DNA from 4 places in the Xanthomonas vasicola pv. musacearum NCPPB 4379 genome. Region 2 is predicted to be linked to each of the others. Evidence: predicted binding sites of a transcription regulator. Region 2 holds the regulator's gene; each other region holds the start of a gene.
What was found. Region 2 encodes FliA, which starts transcription of late flagellar genes. Its sites were predicted from a motif close to TAAAGTTTNNCNNNCNNNGGCCGATAA; they were not measured.

Region 1: the regulator FliA is predicted to act here: its motif matches at 3,979-4,005, upstream of KWO_RS01590 (cyclic di-GMP phosphodiesterase).
Region 3: the regulator FliA is predicted to act here: its motif matches at 3,853-3,879, upstream of KWO_RS09085 (methyl-accepting chemotaxis protein).
Region 4: the regulator FliA is predicted to act here: its motif matches at 4,910-4,936, upstream of KWO_RS07695 (STAS domain-containing protein).

Annotation. Positions count from the first base shown of each region.
Region 1 is NZ_CP034655.1:348,539-355,921, forward strand. Features, by position in the region: gene KWO_RS01565 (glycoside hydrolase family 5 protein) at 1-1,219, shown strand, start outside; gene KWO_RS01570 (proteinase inhibitor) at 1,337-1,534, shown strand; gene KWO_RS01575 (gamma carbonic anhydrase family protein) at 1,589-2,134, opposite strand; partial or broken gene KWO_RS23340 (hypothetical protein) at 2,131-2,361, opposite strand; gene KWO_RS01585 (MFS transporter) at 2,606-3,916, shown strand; gene KWO_RS01590 (cyclic di-GMP phosphodiesterase) at 4,066-5,313, shown strand; gene KWO_RS01600 (MarR family winged helix-turn-helix transcriptional regulator) at 5,783-6,313, shown strand; partial or broken gene KWO_RS22385 (SphA family protein) at 6,445-7,383, shown strand, end outside.
Region 2 is NZ_CP034655.1:2,157,855-2,165,237, forward strand. Features, by position in the region: gene KWO_RS10095 (chemotaxis protein CheA) at 1-1,654, opposite strand, end outside; gene KWO_RS10100 (protein phosphatase CheZ) at 1,657-2,283, opposite strand; gene cheY (chemotaxis response regulator CheY) at 2,283-2,675, opposite strand; gene KWO_RS10110 (RNA polymerase sigma factor FliA) at 2,710-3,477, opposite strand; gene KWO_RS10115 (MinD/ParA family protein) at 3,474-4,358, opposite strand; gene flhF (flagellar biosynthesis GTPase FlhF) at 4,345-6,030, opposite strand; gene flhA (flagellar biosynthesis protein FlhA) at 6,830-7,383, opposite strand, start outside.
Region 3 is NZ_CP034655.1:1,921,635-1,929,017, forward strand. Features, by position in the region: gene alaS (alanine--tRNA ligase) at 1-2,292, shown strand, start outside; gene csrA (carbon storage regulator CsrA) at 2,433-2,645, shown strand; tRNA gene KWO_RS09075 (tRNA-Ser) at 2,729-2,821, shown strand; gene KWO_RS09080 (hypothetical protein) at 3,187-3,456, shown strand; gene KWO_RS09085 (methyl-accepting chemotaxis protein) at 3,938-5,908, shown strand; gene KWO_RS09090 (pirin family protein) at 6,336-7,037, opposite strand; gene KWO_RS09095 (LysR substrate-binding domain-containing protein) at 7,174-7,383, shown strand, end outside.
Region 4 is NZ_CP034655.1:1,635,075-1,642,457, reverse strand. Features, by position in the region: gene KWO_RS07705 (GNAT family N-acetyltransferase) at 143-685, shown strand; gene mfd (transcription-repair coupling factor) at 1,097-4,561, shown strand; gene KWO_RS07695 (STAS domain-containing protein) at 5,051-5,380, shown strand; gene KWO_RS07690 (chemotaxis protein CheA) at 5,398-7,383, shown strand, end outside.

The sequences.
Region 1 (7,383 bases), 1.8 Mb from region 2:
CCGCGCAGCCGCGCAAGGCGCCAGCCTGCCGTTCGCTGGCCTCAACCTGTCCGGCCTGGCCTCCAATAGCTATGTGGAGAACGCCGAGATCGGCACGCATTACCGCGCCATCACTGCCCAGCATGTGGCCGCGGCAGGGAACTGCCCGTTCTTCCGTCTGCCGACAACCGCTGCGCGCTTCACGCGTGGGCAGGGTGCGCTGTTGAACGAGAGCTACTGCAAGCAGGTGCAGGACGCGCTGGACAACATCGCTGCGCGCGGCAAGCGCGCCATCGTGGAGTTGCACGATTACATGCGGCTGCCGCAGCGGGTGGCTGCCAAGAGCGGATATCGGCGCGATGCCAGCGGTGCAGTCGTCGATGCGCGTGGCAACCGCGTCGGCGATCTGGCGGCGGCCGAGCTGTGGGCCGACACCTATCCGCTGCGCAACTTCAATTACGCAGGCTATCTGGACAGTCGCGACCAGCTGCTCAAGCTTTACGAATACCGGGTGATCGGCACGCCGGGGTGCACGCTCTACAACGACGCCGGCTTGCCGGATCTGTGGGCGCGTATCGTCAACCGGTTCAAGCAGCATCCGGCGGTGTTCGGCTGGGGCGTCATGAACGAGCCGTACCAGGGCGCCGAGCGCAACGCCGATGGCAGCGTGCTGTCGATGGCCGCACATTGGCAGAAGACCGCCACCGCCTGCTCCAAGGCCATCATCGATCGCGATCGAAACCATTTCGCCTTCGTGTGCGGCAACGGTTATGCCAGCGCCCGGCGCTGGCAGGACGATTCGATGGACCTGTTCGACATCCCGGACCCATACGATCGCATCGTGTACGAGGCGCACAACTATCTCGACAGCAACGGCAGCGGGGGCGGTAACTGGATCGGGCCCGGTGGGCGCAACGAGGTGATCCAGCCGGATACCGGCATCAACATGGTCAGCCCGTTTATCGAAGCGCTGCAGCAAGCCGGCAAGCGCGGTTATCTGGGCGAGCACGGCTATCCGGCCGGCAATCGCAGCGCGGAGATCGCCACCACGCGCATGCTGGCGCATCTGCGGGCCTACAACATTCCCAGCACGCAATGGTGCTTTGGCCCCGGGTGGCCGGAAGACGACGTGCTGGGCATGAGCCGCGACGCGGGTGCGGACATCCAGGCCAAGGCCAACCTGGCTGCGGTGCAGGCCTTCTTCGACGTGCGCCTGTCCAGCTACGTTCCGCCCCGCTAGCCGGCATCGCCGCCGCTGCCGGGAGGCGGCGGCGGTTTACACTGCGGCATGCACCTGGACATCCCCTGCCGCGCTGGCTGCGCGGCCTGCTGTATCGCCCCATCAATCAGTTCGGCCATTCCCGGCATGCCGCATGGCAAGCCGGCGGGGGTGCCGTGCGTGCAACTGGACGGGCAGGGCCGCTGCCGCCTGTTCGGCCTGCCGACGCGGCCAGCGGTCTGCGCCCGCCTGCGTCCGTCCCAGGACATGTGCGGTACATCGCGCGCCCAGGCGCTGGCCACGTTGACGGCACTGGAGCACGCCACGCAGCCGTAGCCGCGCACTCCGGTACCGTCACGCCCGCGCCATGCACGCTGATGGCGCTGCGGCTCAGCTGGCGGGCGAGGCGCCCCGGTATTGGTCCTTGAGCCGCACGTAATGTTGCGCGGAGTAATGCAGGCTTTCGATTTCCTTGTCGCTGAGCGTGCGCGCCAAACGTGCAGGATTGCCCAACCACAACTCGGCTTCGCCAACCACCTTGCCCGGGCCGACCACCGCACCGGCACCGACGAAGCCATAGCGTTTGACCGTTGCGCCATCGAGCACGCAGGCCCCCATGCCGATCAGGCACAGGTCCTCGATCGTGCAGGCATGCAGGATGGTGCCGTGGCCGACGGTGACGTCCTCGCCGATCACCGTGGGGTAGCCGGCCTTGTTGAACGGGCTGTGGTGGCTGACGTGGATGATGGTGCCGTCCTGCACGTTGGTGCGCGCGCCGATCTGCACATGATTGACGTCGCCGCGAATTACGGTACCCGGCCAGACCGAGACGTCATCGCCCAGGCTTACCTTGCCGATGATGGTGCAGGCAGGATCGACGTAAACGCGGGCACCCAGCTGCGGGGTGTGGTCCAGGAAGGGGCGGATCGGGGTCACAGCATCTCCGTCAAGTCAGCGTGCCGCCTACTGCGGACACGCTGCGGATGATACCTGCGCTGCGGTTGCCGCCGGGGCAGCAGCAGGGCAGTGCGCCGCAGCACTCAACGGGCGGATGCAATGCGTGCGAGGCCGCTGCCAGACGTCAGCAGGTGGGACGAGGTCCAATGGATTGTGCCGCGACGGCAGCTACCCCAAAGCCGCGGACAGCACGTCACGCGATGCATCCGAAGACATCGCAGCGCTGGCCAAGCGCGTTGGCGCATTTTCCGATAAGCGCACAGCGCTGCGGTCATCGGTCTTGAACCGGCGGTGCAATCGGCTAGCGTGTGCAGGCGGTGGCAAGCCACTATGCATGGGTGATCGCACGCATCGCTGTTCCGCCGCGCAGCCCGGCCTTGCGCACTGCGCCGTTCAACGTCGACTGCAGCGCTTTCGGACCATTCCTTTCTCACACTACAGGGCATGCCAATGCGTCAGCACACTGCATCGTTTGGGCACTTCGTGCTGGAGCGCATGACACCGTTCCAGTGGAGGGCCGTTGCGGTATGCGTGTTGCTGACGATGCTCGATGGCTTCGACGTGATGGCCATGGCGTTCACCGCGCCGCACGTGTCGGCGGACTGGCAGCTGTCGGGCAAGCTGCTGGGTATGCTGTTCAGCGCGGGCCTGATCGGCATGGCGCTTGGCGCGCTGGGGTTGGCGCCGTTGGCAGACCGCATCGGCCGTCGCGCGCTGACGCTGGCATGTTTGGCGATCCTGACCATCGGCATGGGTATGTCCGCACTGGCCAGCACTGCATGGCAGCTCGGGGCGCTGCGGCTCCTGACCGGTCTGGGGATCGGCGGTATGTTGGCCTGCGTTGCGGTCACGGCAGGGGAGTTTTCCAGCCCCCGTTGGCGCAACACTGCCATCGTGCTGCAGGTGACCGGCTACCCGGTCGGTGCCACGCTGGGCGGCATGATTGCCGAACTGTTGATGCAGCAATGGTCGTGGCCTGCGGTGTTCGTACTCGGGGCAGTGGCATCGTTGCTTTGTGTGCCGTTGGTGTTTGCATTCCTGCCCGAGTCGCTGGAGTTCCTGATCATGCGCCGGCCACCCGATGCCGTCGCGCGCTTCAACGCCGTGCTGGCGCGGATGGGAATGCCGCCGCACGACGCGTTGCCGCCGCTACCGCCGCAGTCTGCCACGCAGGCACAAGGCTATCGGGCCCTGTTTGACGTTGCCATGCGGCGGCACACGCTGCTGATCGCGCTTGGCTTTTTTTCGCTGATGTTCGCGTTCTACTTCGTGATCAGCTGGACGCCGAAGCTGCTGGTGACCGCTGGCTCGTCGGCCACCGAGGGCGTCACGGGCGGGGTGCTGTTGAATCTTGGAGGCATCGGCGGCGGCGTGCTGTTCAGTGGGTTGGCCTCGTGCGTGCGGCTGTCGCGCCTGACGATCGGATCCCTGTTGCTGATGGGCCTGACGATGCTGGCCTCCGGCCTGTGCACGACGCAGTTGAGCTGGGCGTTCGCTGTCGCCTTACTCACCGGGGCAGCAATGTTCGCTGCGGTGGGCGGCATGTACGCCATTGTTCCGATCGTCTTCAACGCTGCGGTGCGCTCGACTGCGCTGGGCTGGGCGATCGGGGTGGGGCGCTTCGGTGCGATCCTGTCGCCGTTCTGCGCCGGGGTGCTGCTGGACGCCGGATGGTCGCCGGCCATGTTGTATCTGGCCTGCAGCGTGCCGTTGCTGTTCGCCGTCGTCGCCGTGCTGGGGATGCGGCTGCCGAACCGCTGAGCGGCCCGCCTACAGCCGCGTCCGGCGTCACATCCAGGCCTTTCGTCGACCCGGTCGCGCGCCAAAGAAATCGTGCCATGTGCCGATAACACCGCAGACCGCCAAGCCGTGGCGAACTTTCCCTGGACATTGTGCAGACCAGCGCCGGCATGCTCAGAACCATCGACTCAGATCAACTCCGCCCCGGCATGTATGTCTACAAGCTGCTGGGCGCGTGGGTGCACCATCCGTTCTGGAAGACGTCGTTTCTGGTCGATTCCGACGATGTGGAGAAGATCCATGACAGCCGCATCGAGCAGCTGGTAATCGACACCGCGCGCGGGGTGGATGTGGAGGCGCCCACGAGCTCTGGCGCGTCTGCCGAACCGGGCGTACCGCCGAGTCCGGCGCCTGCGGCGCCTGAACCGCCGGAGCCTGCTGCCGAACCGCGTAGCGTGCGTACCAACAGCGTCACCGCGCAGGTCGGCATCGAAGCCGAGGTGGTGCGCGCACGCCGCATTTTCGAAGACGGCCGCGACATGGTCGAGGCCATGTTTCGCGATGTGCGGCTGGGGCGCACCGTCGACACCGAGGCGGCCATGCCGCTGGTGGAAGCCATCAACGACTCGGTGCTGCGGCATCCGCAGGCCTTGATCAGCGTGGCGCGGCTCAAGACCGCCGACGACTACACCTATCTGCATTCGATGGCCGTGGCCGGCCTGATGAGCGGGTTGGCGCGCCAGCTCGGCCTGCCCGAGCCGCAGGTGGTGGAAGCGGCGATGGGCGGCCTGCTGCACGACATGGGCAAGGCGGTGACGCCGTTGGAGATTCTCAACAAGCCCGGCCGGCTCACCAGCGCAGAAATGGAGGTGATGCGCCAGCATCCGCTGGACGGCCATCGGCTGCTGGTGGCTGGCGGCGTGCAGAATGCGGTGGTGCTGGAAATTGCGCTTCATCACCACGAAAAGATGGATGGCAGCGGCTACCCGAATCAGTTAGTCGGCGAAAATATTTCGTTGATGTCGCGAATGGGCGCGGTGTGCGACGTCTACGACGCCATCAGCTCGGACCGCCCTTACAAACGCGGCTGGGATCCGGCCGAATCGCTCAAGCAGATGGCGTCCTGGAAGGGCCATTTCGACCCGGTGGTCTTCCAGGCCTTCGTACGCCGGCTGGGCATCTATCCGGTTGGTTCGCTGGTGCGGCTGGAGTCGCAAAAACTCGCGGTGGTGATCGAGCAGAGCCCTGATTCGCTGCTCAAGCCCAAGGTGCGCGTGTTCTATTCGGCCAAGTTGCGCAGCCACGTGCTGGTGCAGGACATCGACCTGTCGCGCCCGGACTGCCAGGACCGCATTGCGCAGATGGAAAGCCCCAGCGAGTGGGGCTTCCGCGATCTAGAAAAACTCTGGTTGCCCTAAGTGGGCGGCATAGGCGCCGCGGCAGTGGCGTGCTTGTGCCATGCAAGCCGACGCCGTGCCATCACCTTCAGCAGATATCCCAGCCGCACGTCTTGCGGCTTGCGACCAGCATGTGCTGCAGCCAGCAGCCAGCAGCCAGCAGCCAGCAGCCAGCAGCCAGCAGCCAGCAGCCCACAGAGCGCTTCCCGGCTAGCGAGCGCGACCATGCTGCGCTGCAGCTTGGCAATGTAGTTATGATAAATAAATATTCCGGAACGCAATCACTTGCCGCCCGGAATCATGTCCCAGTCCTGTCTGGATCACTGCCGTCCCACACCAGCTGCCGCGCTATGCCGCCGTTGCAAGGCGCGTGTGCGGAAGGGCGGCGTGCTGGATATGCGGACAGCGCATGCATCGGCGGCGTGGATGTCCACATCGACAGGCCTGGCCGCGTCTACAATACGGTGCACGCCGGGGATCGGCGTTGCGGATGGGGCGCATCGCGCGTACCGGTCCGCCCGCTGCCTTTGTTGTGAGAGCTGCCATGCCCATCACTGCCCCTGCTGCGCCCTTGCCCGATGCCGTCACCACGGTGGATCAGGCGCGTCTGCTGCGGTTGCTGGGGTATCGCATCACCCGCACCGAGTTGTTGATCCGGCGGATGTTTCAGGAGTGCGTGGCAGCGTTCGACCTCAAGCCGGTCGATTTCTCGCTGCTGATGCTGGTGGATGGCAACCCGGGCATCAATCAGCGCCAGATCGGCGATGTGCTGCACGTATCGCCGCCGAATCTGGCGATCTTGGTGGCCAGGCTGGTCAAGCGTCGCCTGCTGCGGCAGGTGCGTGGACGGCAGGACCGGCGCATGCAGCATCTTTCGCTGACCGCGGCCGGTGCCGCGCTACTGGCCGCCGCCGAAGCCGAAGTGCTGCGCATGGAACAGCAACTCAGCGCTGTGCTCGGATCCAGCGAAGCACCGCTGTTGCGCGCCCTGGACCGCTTGGATCGTCTGGACACACCGTAACGCGGCTCCGTCGGTCTGCTGTCGCCCGGCAGCGACTCTCAACGAAGGTTTCGATGGCATGTGCTGTGCGCAGCGCGGCGCATGCGCATGGCTGACGTTCGTAATGTGACACGTGCCGCTAATCCCTCCGAATGCTGGAGATGTCTGCAGTGATTCGATCATCGGTGATGCGTGGCGCTGGGATGGCAGCAACGTGGCAGGTCCGCGCGCTGCTCGGTGTGTTGGGAGGGTTGGCAGCAGGCGCGGCACTGGCGCAGAGCGCGCCGCAGGGCGTACCGCAGAGCGCGTCGCTGACCAATGGCGTCAACACCGGTGGCACCAGCTTTCTGGACGGGTTCACCAGCACCACACCCGGGTTGGCGGTCATCACCTACCTGCGGCATAACGCGTTGGATGCAATCAAGGACGCCCGTGGCAACGATGTACCGGTGTTCGACAACCCGCGTATCGATTCCACCGTGCTGCTGACCCAGTTCGCTTACGTCACGCCCTAGAAATTGTTTGGCGGATCGCTGGGCGTCACTGCACTGGTGCCGCTGGTCAATTTGGAGACCTCGTTCGGCCGCAACAGTATTGCCACGCTGCGCGACAACGGCGCCGGCTTGGGCGATGTGACATTCGGGCCATATCTGCAAATGCCGCCGGTGATACGCAACGGGCGAGCGGTGTTCTCGCAGCGATTCGAATTCGACGCCGTGGCGCCGGTTGGCAAGTTTGACCGCGACCGCGATCTCAACCAGGGCTCCGGTTACTGGTCGCTCATTCCCAGCTACGCATTCACGGTGCTTCCCACGCCCAATTGGGAAGTCAGCGCACGCATTAACTACATCTACAACTTTCGCAGCGAGCGTCGTCCGAACGTGTCGCCCGGCTTCGACTTCCGTAGCGGTCAGGCAGGCGATGCAGGCTGGATCAATTTCGCCACCTCCTGGGAACTGACGCCGAAGCTGCGGCTGGGCGTCAACGCGTATTACCTGACCCAATTCCGCGACAACCGCACCAACGACGAGCGCGTGCCGGACAGCCGTCAGCGCGCGTTCTATGCAGGGCCGGGTGGCGTATGGCGCTTT
Region 2 (7,383 bases):
GATCGCTGGAGCGCAATCCATCCACATCCAGAATCAGCGCCATGCGGCCGTCGCCGATCAGGGTGGCGCCGGCGTATCCGGGTAGGCCGCGCAGGGCGCGTGGCAGTGGTTTGATCACCACTTCCTCGCGGCCGCGGACTTGGTCCACCACCAGGCCGAAGCGGGTTTCGCCGGCCTGCAGCAGCACCACGGTCAGTAGCGGCGGTTGTTCGGCCGGTACGCCCAGCCAGCGGCGCAGGTCGATCAGCGGCAGGGTATGCGAGCGGCGGTCGAGCACCGCGCGGCCGTCGAACCAGCCCAGCGAGGTCTGCGGTGCGTGTAGCACTTCGACCACGCGGGCCAGCGGCAGTGCGTAAACCGCTTCGCCGGCCTGCACCAGCAGAGTCGGCAAGATCGCCAGGGTCAGCGGCACGCGGATCATGAAGCGGCTGCCGCGGCCCAGTTCGGACTGGATCTGGATCTGCCCGCTGAGTTCGCGGATGCGCGACTGCACCACATCCATGCCGACGCCGCGGCCGGAGATGTCGGTGACTTCCACCTTGGTCGAAAAACCCGGCATGAAAATGAGGTGCAAGCACTCGTCGGTGCTCAGGCGGGCGGCGGCTTCGGCGTCGATCAAGCCCTTGTTGCGTGCGATTTCGCGCAGGCGTTCCGGGTCGATGCCAGCGCCGTCGTCTTGAATTTCGATGCTGACGTAATCGCCTTCCTGCTGCGCCGAAAGGCGCACATGGCCGCTACGCGGTTTGCCGGTGGCTTCGCGCAGGGCCGGCGATTCGATGCCGTGGTCGATGGCGTTGCGCACCAAGTGCACCAACGGGTCGGCCAGCGCTTCGACCAGGTTGCGGTCCAGTTCTGTTTCGGCGCCGATCAGTTCCAGTTCCACTTCCTTGGACAAGGTGCGCGCCACATCGCGGGCGACCTTGGGGAAGCGGGCGAACACTTTGCTCACCGGTTGCATGCGGGTGCGCATGACCGCGGTCTGCAAGCGTGCGGTGGCGATGTCCAGCGTGCTGACCGCGCGGTCGAGTTCTTCGTCGCGCAGGCGGGTACGCAAGGTCTTCAAACGGTTGCGCGAAAGCACCAGTTCGCCGATCAAGTTGACGATTGCGTCCAGGCGCTTGGTGTCCACGCGCACGGTCTGTTCGGCTTCAGCGCCGCTCTTGGCCGCGGCCTTGCCGGCCGCCTTGGGGGCGGGCGCATGCGCGTCTTCGCCATGGGCGGCAGCCACCGGCTTGGCAGCCGTTGCCTGCGGTGCGGCCTTGACCGCTGGCGGGCCACTTTTGGCATCGAACTGTGCAATCAAACTGGCCGGCGCGTGCGGCACGGTCTCGCCGGAGCCCATGGCATCCAGCATGGCCTGCAGATAATCCAGCGACTGCTGCGCGGCATCGAAGTGATGCGCCTGCAGCACCGCCTGGCCGGAGCGCGCCATGCCGAGGGTTTCTTCAGCGGCGTGGCACAGCTCCACCATGGGCTTGATCGCCAGAAAGCCGGCGCCGCCCTTGAGCGTGTGGAAGCCGCGGAACACCGCGTTGAGCTGGTCGGCTTCTTCTGGCGCCTGTTCCAGCGACACCAGCTGTTCGCCGAGGCGATCCAGGATTTCCTGGGCCTCGACGATGAAATCGGCAGCAATATCGTCTGGAACAGCACTCATGGTTACAGCCCCAATCCGGACAGCAGGTCGTCGGCGTCGTCTTGCGACACCGCATGACGGTCCAGGCCCTTGACTGCAGGACCGGCAAGACCGCCGTCGTCTTTCTTCGGCTCGGTGCTCTTCGGCGGCAGGCCGAGCGCACCGAAGCCCTCATGCACGCGCCGCACGATGCCGGCCACGCGACGGATGATCTGCCCGCTCAGATCCTGGTAGCTCTGCGCCAGCGAGAGTTCGGTCAGGTTATGGCGCATCTTTTCCAACAACGCGCCCTGGTCCTGGTTCAGACCGCCGTCGCGCAACTGGTTGGCCAGTTCGCGGCATTCTTCGACCAGATCCAGCGTGCGATGGCTGGCCTTTTCGGTCATTTCCACCACGTGGTCCAGGCGCGAACAGGCATCGTCCAGCTCGCCGGCTTCTTCAGGCACGGTGGGCAGTTCGCCCAATGCCTGGCCGAGTTCGCGTGCGAGCCGGCTCAGGCCCTGCATCATCGGACGCGTACGCAGAGCGGCGAGGTGATCGACCTCGCGCTTCCACGCTGCTTCGTCACCGCTTTCCAGTGCGTCGAGCGCGCCTTGCAGGCGGTCGATCAACGCGGCGCGTTCGGCATTGGTTTCCACGGTGGCGTTCATCAGGCGGTGGCCGCCAGACGTTCGAACACCTTGCCCAGCTTTTCTTCCAGCGTCTGCGCAGTGAACGGCTTGATGATGTAGCCATTCACGCCGCACTGCGCGGCTTCGATGATCTGCTCGCGCTTGGCTTCGGCAGTCACCATCATCACTGGCAGGTGCTTGAGCTTGGCGTCGGCGCGGATGTTGCGCAGCAGGTCGATGCCGGTCATGCCGGGCATGTTCCAGTCGGTGACCACGAAATCGAACGGGCCAGCACGCAATGCCGCCAGGGCGCTGTTGCCGTCTTCGGCCTCTGCGGTATTGGTGAAGCCGAGATCGCCCAACAGATTCTTGACGATACGTCGCATCGTCGAGAAGTCGTCCACGATCAGGATCCGCATGTTCTTGTTCACATCAAGCTCCTAACACGAAAAATACGCGAAAAAATTATTCGTCAATTTCGACACCGGCGTCGGCCAGTTCGAAGACTTTGAGGCGGCCCCGCAAACGCACCACTGCCTGGCCGTGGATCTGGCAGACGCGCGATTCGCTGACACCGAGCACGGCGCCGATTTCTTTCAGATTCAATTCTTGTTCGTAGTACAGCGACAGCACCAGCTGCTCGCGCTCGGGCAATTGGCCGATGGCCTTGCCCAGTTCGCGGCCGAATTCGCCACGCTCCATCATCTGCTGCGGGTTGGGGCCACCCTTGGCGGTGGTGTCCAGCTCGCCGTGATCTTCGATGCGCGATTCCAGGCTCAGCACCTGGCCACGCGCGGCATCTTCCATCAGACGCAGATAATCGAGCAGCGGCATTTCCATCGCGGCGGCCACTTCGGTGGCGGCGGCGGCGCGGCCGGTGTTCTGTTCGATCTTGCGCACGGCAGCAGCCGCATCGCGGGCGCGGCGATGCACCGAGCGCGGCACCCAGTCGCCACGACGAATTTCGTCGATCATCGAGCCGCGGATACGGATCGAGGCGTAGGTTTCGAACGAAGCGCCCTGTTCGGAGTCGTAACTGCGCGAGGCTTCGATCAGGCCGATCATGCCGGCCTGGATCAGGTCGTCCACTTCCACGCTGGCCGGCAGACGTGCCGCCAGATGGTGAGCGATGCGGCGAACCAGGTCGGCATGCTGGGTCACCACGTCGTTGGCGTTGTTGCGCTGCACGGCGCGGTACTGCGCGCTGGCCGTGGTGGCGGTAGCGGTGCTCATGCGGCCACTCCCCGTTGGATGATGCGTTCGACAAAGAACTCGACGTTGCCGCGCGGCACGGTGGGAGCCTGCCAGCGCGAGGTACGGCGTGCGATTTCTGCGATGGCCTGCGCCGACGGACTGGCGGGGTAGGCTTTGATGACGGGTTGCTGACGTTGCACCGACAGGCGCAACCAGTCGTCCTGCGGCACGTGGCCGAGGTAGTTCAGCGACACATCGCCCAGGAACTTTTCGCACACGCGCGAGAGCTTGTCGTACAGCAGGCGACCTTCGTTGGGGTCGCGCACCATGTTGGCGATGATCTGCAGACGGTCCACGCCGCGTTCGCGGGAGAGCACCTTGATCAGCGCGTAGGCATCGGTGATCGATGCCGGTTCGTCGCAGACCACCACCACGGTGTCCTGGGCGGCCTGACAGAAGGTCAGCACGCTGTCGGTGATGCCGGCGGCGGTGTCGATGACCATCACGTCCAGGTCGCGTTCCAGTTCGGAGAACACATTGACCAGGCCGATGTGCTGGGCCGGGGCCAGTTCGGCCATGTGGCGGCGACCGGACGCAGCCGGTACCACCAGCACGCCGCCGGGGCCTTCGATGATCACTTCATCAAGTGTGCAACGCCCGGCAATCAGGTCGGCCAGGGTGTACTTGGGCGAGAGTCCCAAGACCACATCCAGGTTGGCCAGGCCGAGGTCGGCGTCCAGCAGCAGCGTGCGTTTGCCCATGTCGGCAAGCGCCACGGCCAGGTTGGCGGAGATGTTGGTTTTACCCACGCCACCCTTGCCACCGGTCACGGCAATAGTGCGCACCGGGCCCAAAGGCTCGGGACGGGTCGCCGACAGGGGGAAGGCGTTGGTCAGCTTGGCGTATTCACGCGACTGCATGGTTGTGCTCCGGAGTACAGGGCTTATCGGCAGCGCGCCGCAAATCTTCAAGACGAAGAACGAGACTGGCGGCATTGGCGCGGTGCAGGTCGTCAGGGACCCGCTGTCCGTCAGTCACCCAGGTGATGGGCATTTGGTGGTCGACCACCACCGACAAGGCGCTGCCGAAGCGGCCGGTCTCGTCGAGTTTGGTCAGCACCACGCCTTGAGGTTTGGCGTGGGCGAAGCGGCGTACGACCTCGTCGAGGTCGGAAAAATGGGCGTTGGCAGGCAGCACCAGCAGCGAGGTGACCTGCTGGGCGGCGCGTAGCCAGTTCAGCTGGGCAGCCAGGGCGCGGTCGCGCTGGCCCATGCCGGCGGTGTCGATCAGCACCAGCTTGTAGTCGCGCAGGCGCTCGAGCAGTTCCAGCAGGCTTTCGGCGCTGTCGGCTTCGTGCACCGCGATGCCGAGCTGACGGCCGTAGCTGTGCAGCTGCTCGCGGCCGCCGACACGCTGGGTGTCGGTGGTGACCAGTGCCACGTCGCGCGGGGCGTGCTGGGCAGCGAAGCGCTGGGCCAGCTTGGCAATGGTGGTGGTCTTGCCGGCGCCGGTCGGGCCGACCAGGGCGATCACGCCGCCACGTTCCAGCGGGTCGACCGGGGCTACCGGCAGACGCTTGGACAGCAAGCCCAGCATCAGGCCGCGGCCACGGTGCAATTCGGTATCGGCCGGGATCTGTAGGGCCACGTCGCGGATCAGGCCGGCGTCGAAACCGTAGTCGTCCATCAGCTCCAGAGCTTGGGCACGCACCGGTGAGCCGCGCAGGCGCTCGTCGGTGAGGCGGTTCATTTCGCGCTCGATCATCTGACGCATCAGCGCCAGCTCGCCGCGCAGCTGCTTGAGTTCTTCATCGTTCTGCGGTGCCGGGGCGGCGGCAACCGGCACCGCGGCCAGGGCGACCGGGGCTGTCACGATCGGCGGCAGTGAGGCCGGCGGCAGGATCTGCGGCAGAGCGTCATCCAGATCGAAGTCGGCTTCGTCGTCGCGCTCGTCTTCGTTGTGGCCATAACCGGCATGCACGGCAAGCGCAGCGGCCATGACCGGGCTGGCAGCCTGCGCCGGGGCGGCCTGCACGGCCGGGCGCTGCACCGGAGCGGTGGTCAAAAAGTCGGCGAACAATTGTTCCGGGACGGCCGACAGCGCATGTTCCTGGCGCGGTGCGGTGGTGACGGCAACCGCGTGGGCCAGTGCCTGGGCGGCCGGCGAGGGGATGGAAGCGGTGCGCACCGGGGCGGCGGCCGGCGTCTGGCGCGGCACGTTGACCGGCTGACGCAGCGCCATCGCGGCGATCATGTCTTCAGCGGCGCTGGCAACGCGCTGGCGCTGGCTCACGCTGGCATCGGCAGCCGGGTTGAGCGGCGCATGCACCGGTGCGGCGGGCTTGGCCGGGGCTTGCGCGGCAGGCGCCTGCTGGATCGGGGCCGGCTCTTGATGTGCGGCGACCGGCGTCTCGGAGCGCGCGGTTTCCAGGGCGCGCTGCACGAGTTCTTCGTCGTAGTTGCTGGCAGCGACGATCTCGATGCCTTCAGCGGTACGGCGGTTGGACAGGATCACTGCGTCCGGGCCGTGTTCTTCACGCACCATGCGGAAAGCGGTGCGCATGTCCGGGGCAACGAAGCGTTTGATTTTCATGCGAAGTGCCTCCAGGAACGGGACCCGCCGGACGCCGGACGGGTGCACGATGAATGTGGGTGTGTTGCCAGCGTCATGAGTTGCCTGTCCCGGTCGTTGTTCCAAGTCTTGCGTTCGCTCCGGAGCGGTGCTGCTGCTGCGGTGTCGGCAGAGCTAATGCATGCGGTGTGCCAAAACGCGCCGTGCTGGGTTTCCGGCGCCGGAAGAGGGCGGGTCGCGACAGCGGCGACGCAATGCGTACGGCTCGGCTGGTGGTTCAAGTCACTGGATTGACTAGCTTTTTCCCAGGATATTGAAACGCTGGCGGCAGCGTGCGGGCAGATTTGGCGGGCGAGCCGGTCTTACCCGTATGGCACCTGCAGCCCTCAGGCATGGCCAGCGCCATGCAATCGATTGGAGCGCCAGACCAGTGGCGGCTTTCCGACGCCGGCTGTGGTGGTCGATTGCCGTCCGGTCGCCGGTCCTGGCGGCGTGACGCCTGCCAGGTACCGGCGTGTCGTAGAAGCGCACCCGGGCGCGACGGGTTTTACCGGCAAAGCCCGGTCGCGCCCAGGTGCGCTCCTACGGTGTGCACCAGTCGACGGACACCTTCCAGCATCTCTGGGATGTCTTGGTCATGCCAACATCTCGCCTCATGGCAGGCGAGGGGATGACCCTCGGCGGCAACGCGTCGCTGGATTACCAGCATGTCGTAGGAGCGCGCTTGGGCACGATAGGCCTTGCTGGTAAAACCCGACGCGCCCGGGTGCGCTTCTAAAGCGTGTGTTGCTTGACGGACACGTTTGGACGTCTGCGGGACTCAGCTAATCGTACCGACCAGCTTCAAACGCTTGTCTTCCGGCACTTCGCTATACGCCAGCACCGACAGGCTGGGCACGCTGTGGCGGACCAGACGGGCCAGCGCGGCGCGGACCTGGGCGGGCACCAGCACCACCGCCGGTTCGTTACGGGCTTCTTGTTTGCCCACGCATTCGGCCAGGCTCTGGTGCAGGCGTTCGGCCAGGCCCGGTTCCAGCGCCACGCCATTGCCTTGGGTGGATTCCTGCAGCACGCGTTCCAGCTGCGGGGCCAGGGTGAACACCGGCAGCTCGACCGACATGCCGGCGATTTCCTGCACGATGAAGCGGCCCAGCGAGGTGCGCACAGCGGCGGTAAGAGCGGCCGGGTCCTGGCTGTGCGGGGCGTGCTCGACCAGCGCTTCGACGATCTTGCGCAGCTGGCGCACCGGAATCTTCTCGATCAGCAGGTTCTGCAGCACGCGCACCACCACAGATAGCGGCAGCGCCTTCGGGGTAAGGTCTTCGACCATCTTCGGCGCGGTCTTGGCCAAGGTGGCCAGCAACTGCTGCACTT
Region 3 (7,383 bases), 240 kb from region 2:
ACCCAGGTCTGGAAGCTGCCGGCAGAACGCCTGCTGGTGACCGTCTACCACACCGACGAAGAAGCCTTCGCGTTGTGGCGCGACATGATCGGCATTCCGGAAAGCCGCATCGTGCGCATCGGCGATAACAAGGGTGCGCCGTACGCCTCGGACAATTTCTGGCAGATGGCCGACACCGGCCCGTGCGGCCCGTGTACCGAAATTTTCTTCGACCACGGCGATCACATCGCCGGTGGTCCGCCGGGGTCGCCCGACGAAGATGGCGACCGCTTCATCGAGATCTGGAACTTGGTCTTCATGCAGTTCGATCGCCAGCCCGATGGCACCCTGGTGCCGCTGCCGGCGCCATGCGTGGACACCGGTATGGGATTGGAGCGTCTGGCCGCGATCCTGCAGCATGTCCATACCAACTACGAAATCGACCTGTTCCAGGCGTTGATCGGCAAGGCCAGCGCGTTGACTGGCATCACCGATCTGGAAAACAAGTCACTGCGGGTGATCGCCGATCACATACGCGCCTGTTCGTTTCTCATCGTCGATGGCGTGCTGCCCTCCAACGAAGGCCGCGGTTACGTACTGCGGCGGATCATCCGGCGTGCGCTACGCCATGGCTGGATGCTGGGCGTGCGCCAGCCGTTCTTCAGCAAGATGGTGCCCACGCTGGTCGAACTGATGGGCGAAGCCTATCCCGAGCTGGTGGTTGCCAAGGACACCGTCGCGCGCGCCTTGTTGGCCGAAGAAGAGCGTTTTGCGGAGACGCTGGACGCCGGCATGAAAATCTTCGACGAGGTCGCGTCGCGCTCGCAGGAAATTATCCCCGGCGCCGATGCGTTCCGCTTGTACGACACCTATGGTTTCCCAGTCGACCTGACCGCCGATATCGCGCGCGAGCGCGGCATGCGCGTAGACATGGAGGGCTTCGAGTTCGCCATGGAGCGTCAGCGCGAGACCGCGCGTGCGGCGGGCAAGTTCGGCGGCGGCGTGGCATTGCCGGCCGACCTGGTCGCCAGCATGTCGCCAACCGTGTTCCTGGGTTACGATGCGTACGATGCCGATGCGCTCAAGGTCGTGGCACTGCTCAAGCAGGGCCGCCCCGCCGAACGTGCAGAGGCGGGCGACGAGGTGATCGTGTTCACCGACCGTACGCCGTTCTATGCCGAGTCGGGTGGCCAAGTAGGCGATAGCGGCCAGCTGAGCGGCCCTGGTGTCTCGATCGAAGTGGCCGACACGCAGAAGTTCGCCGGCCAGTTCCATGGCCATGTGGGTCGCATCAGCGAAGGCACGCTTGCGCTTGGCGATGTGCTTGCCGGTGGAATCGACGTGCAACGTCGCGGCAAGACCATCCTCAACCATTCGGCGACCCACCTGCTGCACGCCGCGTTGCGCGAAGTATTGGGGACGCATGTGCAGCAGAAGGGCTCGCTGGTCGCGCCTGATCGGCTGCGCTTCGACTTCTCGCACTTCCAGCCGATCACTGCGGATGAGCTCGCTGTGATCGAGCGCAAGGTTAATGCTGAAGTGCGCACCAACCATGGTGTGGAAGTGCACAACATGGCCATGCAGGAGGCGCTGGATTTCGGCGCGATGGCGCTGTTCGGCGAGAAATACGGCGAAAACGTGCGCGTGCTCAAGATGGGCGGTTATTCCACCGAGCTGTGTGGTGGCACCCATGTCACCCGTACCGGCGACATCGGCTTGTTCAAGATCACCTCAGAAGGCGGCGTGTCCTCGGGTGTGCGCCGTATCGAAGCGGTGACCGGGCAGGGTGCGCTGGACTATGTGGCCGACGAGGAGCGTCGCTTGCTTGAAGCCGCCCATCTGCTCGGCGGCAACGCCACCGAGGTGGTCGACAAGGTGCGCGCACTGACTGAGCGCCAGAAGCGGCTGGAGCGCGAGCTGGAATCGCTCAAGGCCAAGCTGGCGTCGGGTGCAACGGCTGATTTGGGCGCTGGTGCGATCGATGTGGCCGGGGTCAAGGTGGTGGCAGTGCGTCTGGAAGGCTTCGATGCCAAGGCGCTACGCGATGCGATGGATCGCCTGAAGCAACAGCTCGGCGACGCGGTGATCGTGCTGGCTGGCGCTTCAGGCGGCAAAGTTGCGCTTGTCGCTGGTGTGAACGGCAGCCCAACTGGCAAGGTGAAGGCAGGGGAACTCCTCGGCTATATCGCCAGTCAGATCGGCGGCAAGGGCGGTGGCCGTCCGGATCTCGCCCAGGGTGGTGGCGAGGACGGGCCCGCCCTTGCGACCGCACTCGACGGTGTGCCCCTCTGGGTCAAGCAACACTTGGGCTGAACACTTGTCCTGCTATGCCTTGCTGGCTAGCAGGATGTCCCGCTACCATTTCTGGTCTATTCCCTTTACGTAGGGCGCGTCTCACTCAGGAGGCCGTCGATGCTGGTGGGGAAATCCACCGGTTACAGGAGATTTGCAAAATGTTGATCCTCACTCGCCGGGTAGCCGAAACCTTGATGATCGGCGACTCGGTCACCGTGACCGTTCTCGGCGTCAAGGGCAATCAGGTGCGCATCGGTATTACCGCACCCAAGGATGTCGCTGTGCATCGCGAAGAAATCTATCAGCGCATCCAGCGTGGGGATGAGCCGGTCGCTTCCGGCGCACATCGCGGTGACGATTCTTCGAATTGATCGTTGTAAAGGGTTTACGTTAGCCCCTCTTACCCGGTATTCTTCGCGGCCTGCCACAGACATCGCGGCGGGCAGCAAAAACTGGAGCGATGCCCGAGCGGCTGAAGGGGCTCCCCTGCTAAGGGAGTATAGGGTCAAAAGCTCTATCGAGGGTTCGAATCCCTCTCGCTCCGCCAGTGTTCTAGACGCCCGCAAATCACTGATTTGCGGGCGTTTTTATGTGTGTAGCTATGGTCCTTGATTCAACGAAGGTTGGCTGATACTGGCGTGTGCTCGCTGCAGCAATACGCATTGCCTGGGCTCTTGCGAGACCCTCTTGGATTGGGGCTAGCAGTGGTCGCCTGCGCAGAGACGTTCCCAAGACGCACTCAGCTTGAACGAGCGTGTGTGCAACTACATCGCCGCACGCTGTACCGCGTGGTCGGTCTCGACAGCTCCTGAGCGGAGTGCAGCTTTCCGGCTTTGGTCGCATCCGCGGCTTACCGCGATTCTTCGCATCTACGGTTAGCTCATTGCTCCGGAACAAGAGCTGGCTTGCGGCATGGGCATTTGGCTTGCTCGCTTCGTCCGAATGCTTGGTAGCTACTCGTTTTACGCGCGCCTGCATCGCGATCGCAATCGTGCGAAGAGGTTTGCACTGACTGCTTCCTGCGAATCCATTGGTTTGCGGCGCGCGCATGCGGTGTGCCATTACATGCGCATGGCTATGCCCGCGCCCGCAAGCATGCGCGCGCAACGCGGGGCGATGCTTTACTCCATCCGGCTGCGCAAGCGTGTTGCACGACATATCAAGCCAAACGCATCGACGTAAGCCAGAGGGTCTCGGATGGATGCGTCTTGGGCGCTTCCGGTTTTCCTGTCTTTTGCATACGCAGTCGGGTAGTGCATGACAGCGCTGCTTCTACGCCAGGGTGCATCGTTCGGTCTGTCGCTGTTTCAGCTAGACCAGTGAGCCAATCCGCTCGTACTAATCGTCAAGGGGCGAAGCCCAATAACCGCGAAAGAGGGGCAAGTATGGAAGGCTTATCAATCTTCGTCGGTGGATGTCGCCAGTGCAGCTACTACCGACATCTTGCACCGCAGTCGGTCGCCTCCCCGGTATGCCGCACAGAGACTCGGAGCGGGTGTAGGACGCGCTTCGCGGCGGGGCGCGTTGCCTCTCCATGACAAGATCTGAACCGCCTTGGAGATGCCGTGCGCAGCGGGGTTAAGTAACCGGCGCATGGGTCGCTAAGGACGTGAACCAAATCTCGGATTTTGACGTGATGCGCCTATCGCACCTGCTTGGAAGCGTGTTCTCTTTCTGGGGCCGTGGGCTGCAACACAAGGCCGCGGCGGTGGACCGGGTGATGGCGGTGATCGAGTTCGATCTGGATGGCCGCATTCTGCATGCAAACCCAAATTTCCTAGGCTTGATGGGGTATCGACTGGACGAGGTGGTCGGCCAGCATCATCGCATGTTCGTGACGCCTACCGATCGCGACAGCGAAAGCTATCGGCAGTTCTGGGAGGCGCTGCGTCGCGGCGACTTCAATGCCGGGCGCTTCTGCCGCCTGGACAAGCACGGGCGCGAGGTGTGGATCAACGCATCGTACAACCCGTTGCTGGATCGATCCGGCAAGGCCTATCGCGTGGTGAAGTACGCCACCGACATCACCGCACAGGTACGCCAGACCGCTGATTTTGAAGGGCGCATCGACGCCATCGACAAGGTGATGGCGGTCATCGAATTTTCGCTGGACGGTACCGTGCTCGCGGCCAACCAGAATTTCTTGCAGGTGATGGGTTATCGGTTGGAGGAGATTGTCGGCAAGCACCATGGCATGTTCGTGGATACGACGACGCGTCAGTTGGCTGCATATCGCGCGTTCTGGGATTCGCTCGGGCGCGGCGCCTTCGACGCGGGGCGTTACCGGCGCATCGGCAAGGACGGCAGGGCGGTGTGGATCCAGGCGTCCTACAACCCGGTGCTCGACGAGCACGGGCGCCCGTACAAGGTGGTCAAGTACGCGACCGACGTGACTCGTCAGGTGGTCGATTCGGCCGACGCAGACGGGCGCATCCGGGCGATCGACAAGGTGATGGGCGTGATCGAGTTCGACCTGAAAGGGAACGTGCTCGGTGCCAACGAGAACTTTCTAAACATCCTGGGGTATCCGGCTGCTGAGGCGATCGGTCAGCACCACAGCGTGTTCGTGGACGCGGCCTATCGTGCGTCAGCGGAATATCGCCAGTTCTGGGCGAAGCTGGCAAGCGGCCAGTTCGATGCCGGGCGTTATCGCCGGCTGCGCAAGGATGGCGGTGCGGTGTGGATCCAGGCTTCCTATAACCCGATCCTGGATGTCTCCGGGCGGCCGTACAAGGTGGTCAAGTACGCAACCGATGTGACCGAGCAGGTGCGTTCGGCCGAGCGCATGCGCGATTTGATGCGGCAGACCATGAGCATTGCGCAGAACGTACAGCGCGAGTCGCACCATATTTCGGCCAGCAACCAGGAGTTGGTCAGCCGCGTATCCACGCAATCGGCCGCGGTGGAGCAGACATCGCGCACGATCGATCAACTTGCTGCCACAGTGCGCACCAACTCCGAGAACGCGGGTTCTGCGCGGCGCATGGCCGAAGACTCGACCGCGGTGGCGCGGCGCGGTGCGGATGTCATTGCCGACGTGGTCAAGACCACCGCCGGCATTCGCTCGGCGACCGACCGTATCGGTCAGATCATCGAGGTGATCGACGGCATCGCGTTCCAGACCAATATCCTGGCCTTGAACGCTGCGGTGGAAGCTGCGCGTGCTGGCGAGCAAGGGCGTGGCTTCGCTGTCGTGGCGACCGAAGTGCGCAGTCTTGCGCAACGTTGCAGCGTCTCGGCCAAGGAGATTCGCTCCTTGATCGACAACGCAACCGATCAGGTCGGCGATGGCTCGCGCCTGGCCGAGCAAGCGGGTGTAGTGATGCAGGACATGGTGACCTCGGTCCTGCGCGTCACTGCGACCGTGGAGCAGATCGCCGCTGCCAGCCGTGACCAGGCTCAGGATATTTCCACCGCCAACGTGGCGTTGCAGTCGATCGGTGTGCAGGCACGCGATCAGGCGCAGATGGTCGACGATCTGGCGCGCTCGGCGCACGTATTGGAAGGCGATGCCGATGCGCTGTTCGCGTTGGTTAATGGCGATGCCAATGGCGATGCCAATGGCGAGACGGATGGCACTGCTGTGCAGGCCGCTGCGCAGGCTACGCGGAACGCTGCCTCGAAGGCGGCGTGATTACGTTCACTGCGTTCCGCATGCGGCACGGAGCGGTTCCCTTGGTCTTGCGACTGCTCTGCGGGTGAATCTCGCAATGAGTTGCCTGACGTGTGGTGGTGAGACCTTCGCTCTCATCAGCGCCGCCGAGATGACACGTCAGCCGGCACGATGATGATGTGAGGTGTGAGCCGCACCTCACAACTCACACCTCACAAGCCGACCTTTGCAGGTCGGCATTTCAATCCGCAAACCGCAAACCGCAGGTGGCTTTTAGAGATCCCTATATGCAGCACGTAGGCCACAAGCCATTCCTATGCCGCTGGCCAGTCCGCTAGCAAATCCGCACAAAACAAAGCCCGCATCAGCGGGCTTTGTCTGTTTCGGCGCTAGCTAACGCATCGCACACCAGCGCCGCGCAGTACGCCATCCATCCAGCGGTTTGCAATTACTTTGGCAGGTCGAATACCAGCACTTCGGCATCGCTTGCATCGGCCAGTACGATCTCCGGCTCGCCGATGATCTGCACCGCGTCGCCGGCCGAGAGCACCTGACCGTTGACGCTCAGACTGCCGCGGGCCACCTGCACGTAGCCGATGCGGCCTTCAGCCAGTGGCTGCTGGAGGCCCACTTCGCCATCCAGTATCGAGGCGTACAAGCGCGCATCCTGATGCAGGCGCAGCGAGCCATTCTCGCCACCGGGCGAGGCGATCAGGCGCAACTGGTTGCGCTTGCTGTCGGCATCGAAGTGCTTTTCTTCGTAGCTCGGCTCGATGCCTGCGCGCTCGGGCATCACCCAGATCTGCAGGAAGTGCACCGGCTCGCTGGACGAGTGATTGAACTCGCTATGGGTCACGCCGCTGCCGGCGCTCATGCGCTGCACATCGCCGTAATGCAGCACCGAACCGGTGCCCATGCTGTCCTTGTGCTCCAGCGCGCCGCCCAAGACATAAGAAATGATCTCCATGTCGCGGTGTGCGTGGGTGCCGAAGCCTTCGCCCGGGTGCACCTTATCCTCGTTGATCACGCGCAGCGGGCCGATGCCCATGTGGCGCGGGTCGTGGTAACTGGCAAAGGAGAAGGTATGGCGCGAAGACAACCAGCCATGTTCGGCGCGGCCACGGGTTTCGCTCTTGCGGACATTCAACATGCTGCTTCTCCTTGAAAGATTCGAATTGGCGCTGGGGGTTGAATCGGTGTCCCAGCGGCTTGATGCGTAGTCTCCGCTTCTGCGTCTGAGAGACAAAGCGAGTAGATTTGCCCGCTACCATCGAAAATTTCGAACAATGAAAATCAGCCTGGAAGCGCTGCAAATTCTCGACGCCATCGACCGCCGTGGCTCGTTCGCAGCTGCAGCCAAAGTGCTGTTCAAGGTGCCGTCGACGATTTCCTACACGGTGGCCAAGCTCGAAGAGGATCTGGGCGTGCAGCTGTTCGAGCGGGTGGGGCCGAAAGCCACACCCACTCAGGCTGGGCGCGAGTTATTGCGCGAAGGG
Region 4 (7,383 bases), 520 kb from region 2:
ACGACCGGCTCACGGCTTCGCTCGTTAAAGTTGCGTGGGAAGCACTGCCATCTCCTGTCGGCCCCCGGCGGCACATCGGATTCATTCACGGTTGCGCGCCGGGCTGGTGCCAGAATCTTCCGATCTTTAAGGAACACCGGTCATGGCCATTCGCAATCGCATGCCTCCCTGGCATGAAAACTTCAGTCTGCCCAATGGCCGCACCCTTCTGCTCCGCCCGATCCGTCCCGAGGATGGTCCGCCGCTGCAGGGGGCTTTCAGCCTGTTGGGGCCGGAAGAAATTCGCGCGCGCTTCGTGCGCTCCTCCGCCGAAATCACCCCGGAGATGGTGCAGCGCCTGACCCACCCCAACCCGAAGAGCGAGATCGTGCTGGTCGCCGCCGAGCAGCTGCCGCCAGGTGAAGCGCTGGTAGGCGCGGTAGCGCGCGCCGCGTTGGTACCGGGCACCCGCCAGGCCGAATACACCATCCTGGTCAGCAGCTTCGTCGCCGGTCAGGGACTAGGGCGTCAGCTGATGCGCAAGTTGGTCAAATGGGCAAGGCGCAAGTATCTGGATTGCCTGTTCGGCGATGTGCTGCAGAGCAACCTGCCGATGCTGCAGCTGGCCGAGTCGCTGGGCTTCAAACCGCAGGCGCACCCGGATTCACCGGAGCTGGTGCGGATGGTGCTGGAGCTGGATGCTTGAGTTGCTGGGATTGGTGATTCGGGACTTGGGATTCCTAAAAGCGGCTTGGCTGACGTGTTTGCTGCGGTCCTTGCCCGCCCACCATCGCAGGACACGCTGCAAATGCTTCATTAGTAGGTGCAACGAGCCGCTCTCATTTGGCCACCGGCCAACGGTCTGGTGCGGTGTCCTCGCCGATTGCAGGACCGCTGGCGGCATGGATGCCGCTAGCGAGCCCCAAGGACCGGCTCACGGCGTGTCCCGCGAGCGCTGAGAGCAAAGCGCAATCGACCAGCGCCGCGGCTTTGGACTTCGTGACTTCGCTCCGTGCTTACGTCACGCCAGCCGCCCCAAGGTCAACCTGCGCGGCCCCGCCGCCTTTCACGTCAGATGGACCGGCCCAGGCAGGCGCTCTGATAAAATTGCGGGCTGATGCCGTCGCCTACCTTCCCCTCCCCGCCGCTGCCCAAATCCGGCCAACTCCGCGCCTACTGGCGCGCCCCGTCCTCTCCGACTGCGCTGGCGTGGTCGATCGCGCGGGCAGCCGAGGCGCATGCCGGCCCACTGCTGGTGATCGCACGCGATAACCAGAGCGCGCACCAGATCGAAGCCGATCTGCATGCATTGCGCGGCGAACACGCCGCGCTGCCGGTGGTGCCGTTTCCCGATTGGGAAACCCTGCCCTACGACCAGTTCAGCCCGCACCCTGAAATCATCAGCCAGCGTCTGGCTGCCCTGCACCGCCTGCCCGGCCTGACCCGCGGCGTGGTGATCGTGCCGGTGCAGACCTTGCTGCAGCAGCTGGCGCCACTGAGTTACATCGTCGGCGGCAGTTTCGATCTCACCGTCGGCCAACGGCTGGATCTGGATGCGGAAAAACGCCGTCTGGAAAGTGCCGGCTACCGCAACGTGCCGCAGGTGATGGACCCGGGCGATTTTGCGGTGCGCGGCGGCCTGCTCGACGTCTTCCCGATGGGCGCAGACACGCCATTGCGGGTCGAGTTGCTGGACGAAGATATCGATTCCATTCGCGTGTTCGACCCGGAATCGCAGCGCTCGCTGGACAAAGTGGACGCGGTCAAGATGCTGCCCGGCCGCGAAGTGCCGATGGACGATGCCAGCGTCGAACGCGTGCTGGCCTGCCTGCGCGAACGCTTCGACGTGGATACCCGGCGCAGCGCGCTGTATCAGGATCTCAAATCCGGGCTGGCGCCATCGGGCATCGAGTATTACCTGCCGATGTTCTTCGCCAAGACCGCAACCCTGTTCGATTATCTGGACAAGCGCGTATTGCCGGTGATCGCCACCGGCGTGTCCAACGCCGCCGATACCTTCTGGACGCAGGCGCAGAACCGCTACGAACAGCGCCGCCACGATGTCGAGCGCCCGTTGCTGCCGCCGGACGCGTTGTATCAATCGCCGGACGCGCTGCGCGAGCGGCTCAACAAGCTGGCGCGCATCGAAGTGTGGGCCAGCGATCATGCGCGCATTGAGGAAGCCGCCCCGCTCGGCGACCAACCGTTGCCGCCGCTGCCGGTGGCTGCGAAGGACGCACCTGCCGGCCAGGCGCTGGCCTCCTTCCTGAGCCATTACCCGGGCCGCGTGCTGGTGGCTGCCGATTCGGCTGGCCGCCGCGAAGCCTTGATGGAAGTGCTGGCCGCCGCGCAATTGAAGCCGGAGTTGGTCGCCGACGTGCCTGCATTCCTGGCGGGTAAGCTGCGTTTCGGCATTACCGTGGCGCCACTGGAAGATGGCTTTGCGCTGGATCAACCGCAGATTGCGCTGCTCACCGAGCGCCAGCTATTTCCGGAACGGGCCAACCAGCCGCGCCGTACGCGCCGGGTCGGACGCGAGCCGGAAGCGATCATCCGCGATCTTGGTGAGCTGTCAGAAGGCGCGCCGATCGTGCATGAAGACCACGGTGTGGGCCGTTACCGCGGCCTGATCGTGCTCGATGCCGGCGGCATGCCCGGCGAGTTCCTGGAGATCGAATACGCCAAGGGCGACCGGCTGTATGTGCCGGTGGCGCAGCTGCATCTGATCAGCCGCTACTCGGGCGCCTCGGCCGAAACTGCGCCGCTGCATTCGCTGGGCGGTGAGCAATGGACCAAGGCCAAGCGCAAGGCGGCCGAAAAGGTCCGCGATGTCGCTGCCGAATTGCTGGAAATCCAGGCGCGCCGACGCGCACGTGCAGGCCTGGCATTGCAGGTGGACCGTGCGATGTACGAACCCTTCGCAGCCGGCTTCCCTTTCGAAGAAACGCCTGATCAGCTCGCCGCCATCGATGCAACGCTGCGCGACCTCGGCAGCAGCCAACCGATGGACCGCGTGGTTTGCGGCGATGTCGGCTTCGGCAAGACCGAAGTGGCGGTGCGTGCAGCGTTCGCCGCCGCCAGTGCCGGCAAGCAGGTCGCCGTGCTGGTGCCCACCACGTTGCTGGCCGAACAGCATTACCGCAATTTCCGCGACCGTTTCGCCGATTACCCGATAAAGGTGGAAGTGCTCTCGCGCTTCAAGAGCACCAAGGAGATCAAGGCCGAGCTGGAGAAAGTCGCCAGCGGCGATATCGACGTGATCATCGGCACGCATCGCCTGCTGCAGCCGGACGTGAAGTTCAAGGATCTCGGCTTGGTCGTCGTCGACGAAGAACAGCGCTTCGGCGTGCGGCAAAAAGAAGCGCTCAAGGCGATGCGCGCCAACGTGCATCTGCTCACCCTCACCGCCACACCGATTCCGCGCACGCTCAATATGGCCATGGCCGGCCTGCGCGATCTATCGATCATTGCCACCCCGCCGCCAAACCGCCTGGCAGTGCAGACCTTTATTACTGCCTGGGACAACACGCTGCTGCGCGAAGCCTTCCAGCGCGAACTCAGCCGCGGTGGTCAGCTGTATTTCCTGCATAACGATGTCGAAAGCATCGTGCGCATGCAGCGCGATCTGTCGGAACTGGTGCCGGAAGCGCGCATCGGCATCGCGCATGGGCAGATGCCCGAGCGTGAGCTGGAACGGGTGATGCTGGATTTCCAGAAGCAGCGCTTCAACGTATTGCTGTCGACCACGATCATCGAATCGGGCATCGACATTCCCAACGCCAACACCATCATCATCAATCGCGCCGACCGCTTTGGCTTGGCGCAGTTGCATCAGTTGCGTGGCCGCGTTGGTCGCTCGCATCACCGCGCCTATGCGTACCTTGTAGTGCCGGACCGCCGTTCGATGACCTCCGATGCAGAAAAGCGTCTGGAGGCGATCGCCTCGATGGACGAGCTCGGCGCCGGCTTCACCCTGGCCACGCACGATCTGGAGATCCGCGGTGCCGGTGAGTTGTTGGGCGAAGACCAGAGCGGGCAGATGGCCGAGGTCGGTTTCAGCCTCTATACCGAGTTGTTGGAACGCGCGGTGCGCAGCATCCGCCAGGGCAAGTTGCCCGATCTGGATGCCGGCGAAGAAGTGCGCGGCGCCGACGTCGAATTGCATGTGGCCTCGCTGATTCCCGAGGATTACTTGCCCGATGTGCATACGCGCCTGACCTTGTACAAGCGCATTTCCAGCGCACGCGATCCGGAAGCGCTACGCGAATTGCAGGTGGAGATGATCGACCGCTTCGGCTTGCTGCCGGATCCGGTCAAGCATCTGTTCGCCATCGCCGAGCTCAAGCTGCAGGCCAACGCGTTGGGCGTGCGCAAGCTGGATCTGGGCGAAAACGGCGGGCGGTTGGTGTTCGAGGCCAAGCCGGCGATCGACCCGATGACCATCATCCAGATGATCCAGAAACAGCCGAAGATCTACACAATGGATGGCCCGGACAAGCTGCGCATCAAACTGCCGATGCCCGAAGGAGCCGACCGTTTCAATGCGGCACGCGGCTTGTTGGCAGCCTTGGCGCCAGGCTGAAGCGCGGTCGCAACGGCCGCACTCGGTGATTACACCGAGCACAACCATCACGCCTTGAATAACAGACAAGCAGGCGATAATCACCTGCTTGTGTTCGCTGTGACCCGTCGTGAAAACGCGCAACGCGTATCGCCACGCGCGTCGAGGCGCATTCCAAAAGCGCTGTAGTCAGCGCGAAACCATGCGTGAGATGACGAATCGCTACGCAAGAAATGATCGGCGCTGCAGGAACCTGTCCTGCGGGACTGTCCAGGACATTCGCTTCCTGAGCCTGCTTGCAACAAAGCTGAGCAGTTAATACCCAAGCGGTGACGTGCTTCGCAGATCCGTCATTGCGCTGAATTTTGCCTAAATATTTCGATTGGACGCCGATACCTGCATAGACCGGCATGTCCCCCGTGTGCAGAGTTGCCCACGCAAGCCACGCCGCAGCGACCCGTCCCGGGTCATGGCACGCATCCGTGCGCCATCGCATCGCTTGAGGCATCCATGAACACGCCATTGTCCGATTTACCCGCGCCGCTGACACTTGCCCTGGAGGGTGAGATGACCATTCGTCGCGCAGCCGAGCTCAAGCCGCTGCTGCAGCCGGCCTTGCTGCACCCGGGTGGATTGCATCTGGATCTGGGCGCCGTGAGCGAGATCGATACCACCGGCCTGCAATTATTGCTGGCCACCAAGCAGGCGATCCAGGCCGATGGCCGGCCGTTTTCGCTGACCGATTCCAGCCGCGCGGTGGTTGATGTGATCGAACTGCTCGGCCTGCTCGAAGCCCTGTGCCCGCACGCGATTGCAGGTCTTGGCGAACGAATTCACTAACGGATTGTGACGCGCGCATGGACATGAACCAGCTGATGCAGACTTTCCTGGCCGAAAGCCGGGATCTGCTCGAAGACATGGAACGCCATCTGCTCGAAGCCGAGCGTGGCGAATCCTCGCCGGATGCGGTCAATGCCATCTTCCGCGCCGCGCACACCATCAAGGGCTCCGGTGGTCTGTTCGATCTGCCGCAGCTGGTTGGCTTCACCCATGTGGTGGAAAGCGTACTGGATCTGGTGCGCGACGAATCACTCACGCTGAGCTCGGAACTGGTCGGGCTGCTGCTGGTGTGCTGCGACCATATTCATGCCTTGGTGGAAACCGCCGCAGACCCGAGCCATGCCGACCCGGCCGCGTTGGCTGCCGAAGCCGAGCCGCTGCTGGCGCAATTGCAGACCTATCTGCAGAGCAGCGCATGCGGCGTCACTGCAGCCGCCATCCAGCACAGCACACCGGAAAAACAAAGCGGCCATTGGCGCATCACGCTCAAACTGTTTGCCGACGCACTGCGCTTCGGCAACTCACCGCTCAAGCTGATCCGCAACCTGCGCGGCCTGGGCTCGGTCGAATCCATCAACACCGATACCAGCCAGTTGCCGGCATTCGACGACCTCGATCCGGAAGCGAACTATCTAGGTTTCCAGATCCTGCTACGCAGCGATGCCGACCGCGCTGCGATCGAAGACGTATTCGAATTCGTGCGCGAAGACTGCGATCTGGACATCGTGGCCGTGCCGGCACCGACCGACAGTGCGGTGCTTGTCGCTACTGCACCGTTTGCAGCGGCGGCGGCACCGAGTGCGGTTGCACTTACCGCCGTGCCGGCTGCGGCGCCCGCACGCGCCACCGCCGATGCAGGCGCACGCAACGCCGATGCGCGTTCCATCCGCGTGGATGCCGACAAGCTCGATCGCATGATCGACCTGGTCGGCGAACTCATCATTGCCGTCTCCAGCACGAGTGCCAATGCGCAACGCACCGGCGATGCGCAATTGCTGGAATCGGCCTCGATCTTGGCCGGCCTGGTGGAAGATGTGCGCGAAAGCGCATTGCAGCTGCGCATGGTCAAGATCGGTGGCACCTTCAGCCGCTTCCAGCGCGTGGTGCACGATGTCGCGCGCGAACTCGGCAAGGACATCGCACTGGTGGTGGCCGGCGAAGACACCGAGTTGGACAAGTCGGTGGTGGAAAAGATCGGCGACCCACTGACGCACTTGGTGCGCAATGCGATGGACCACGGCATCGAGCCGGCAGACGTGCGCGTGGCGCGCGGCAAGCCTGCCCGCGGCACCGTCGGGCTCAACGCGTATCACGACTCCGGCAGCATCGTTATTCAAATTACCGACGACGGTGGCGGCTTGAACCGCGACCGCATCCTGGCCAAAGCGCTCGAACGTGGCCTGATCGAACCCGGCCGCCAACTCAGCGACCGCGAAGTATTCGCGATGATCTTCGAACCGGGTTTTTCCACCGCAGAAAAGGTCACCAACTTGTCCGGGCGCGGCGTCGGCATGGACGTGGTCAAGCGCAACATCACCGCACTGCGCGGCACGGTCGAGATCGATAGCGCTGCCGGATTGGGCACCACCATTTCGGTGCGCCTGCCGCTGACGCTGGCCATCATCAATGGCTTCCAGGTTGGTGTGGGCAAATCGGTCTTCGTGGTGCCGCTGGATGTGGTGGAAGAGTGCGTGGAGTTCACGCCCGACTACGCCAGCGATTACATCGACCTGCGCGGCAGCGTATTGCCGTATGTGCGTCTGCGCGAGTTGTTCGCGCTTGGCGGCAAGACCCCGCCGCGCGAAAGCATCGTGGTGATCCGCCAGGGCGCGCAGCGCTTCGGCCTGGTGGTGGACACCTTGCTGGGTGAATGGCAGACGGTGATCAAGCCGCTGTCCAAGGTTTTCGCGCAGGTCAAAGGCATCAGTGGCTCGAGCATTCTGGGCAGCGGCGATGTTGCGCTGATTCTGGATGTGCCCAGCCTGATTCAGCAATTGCACCCT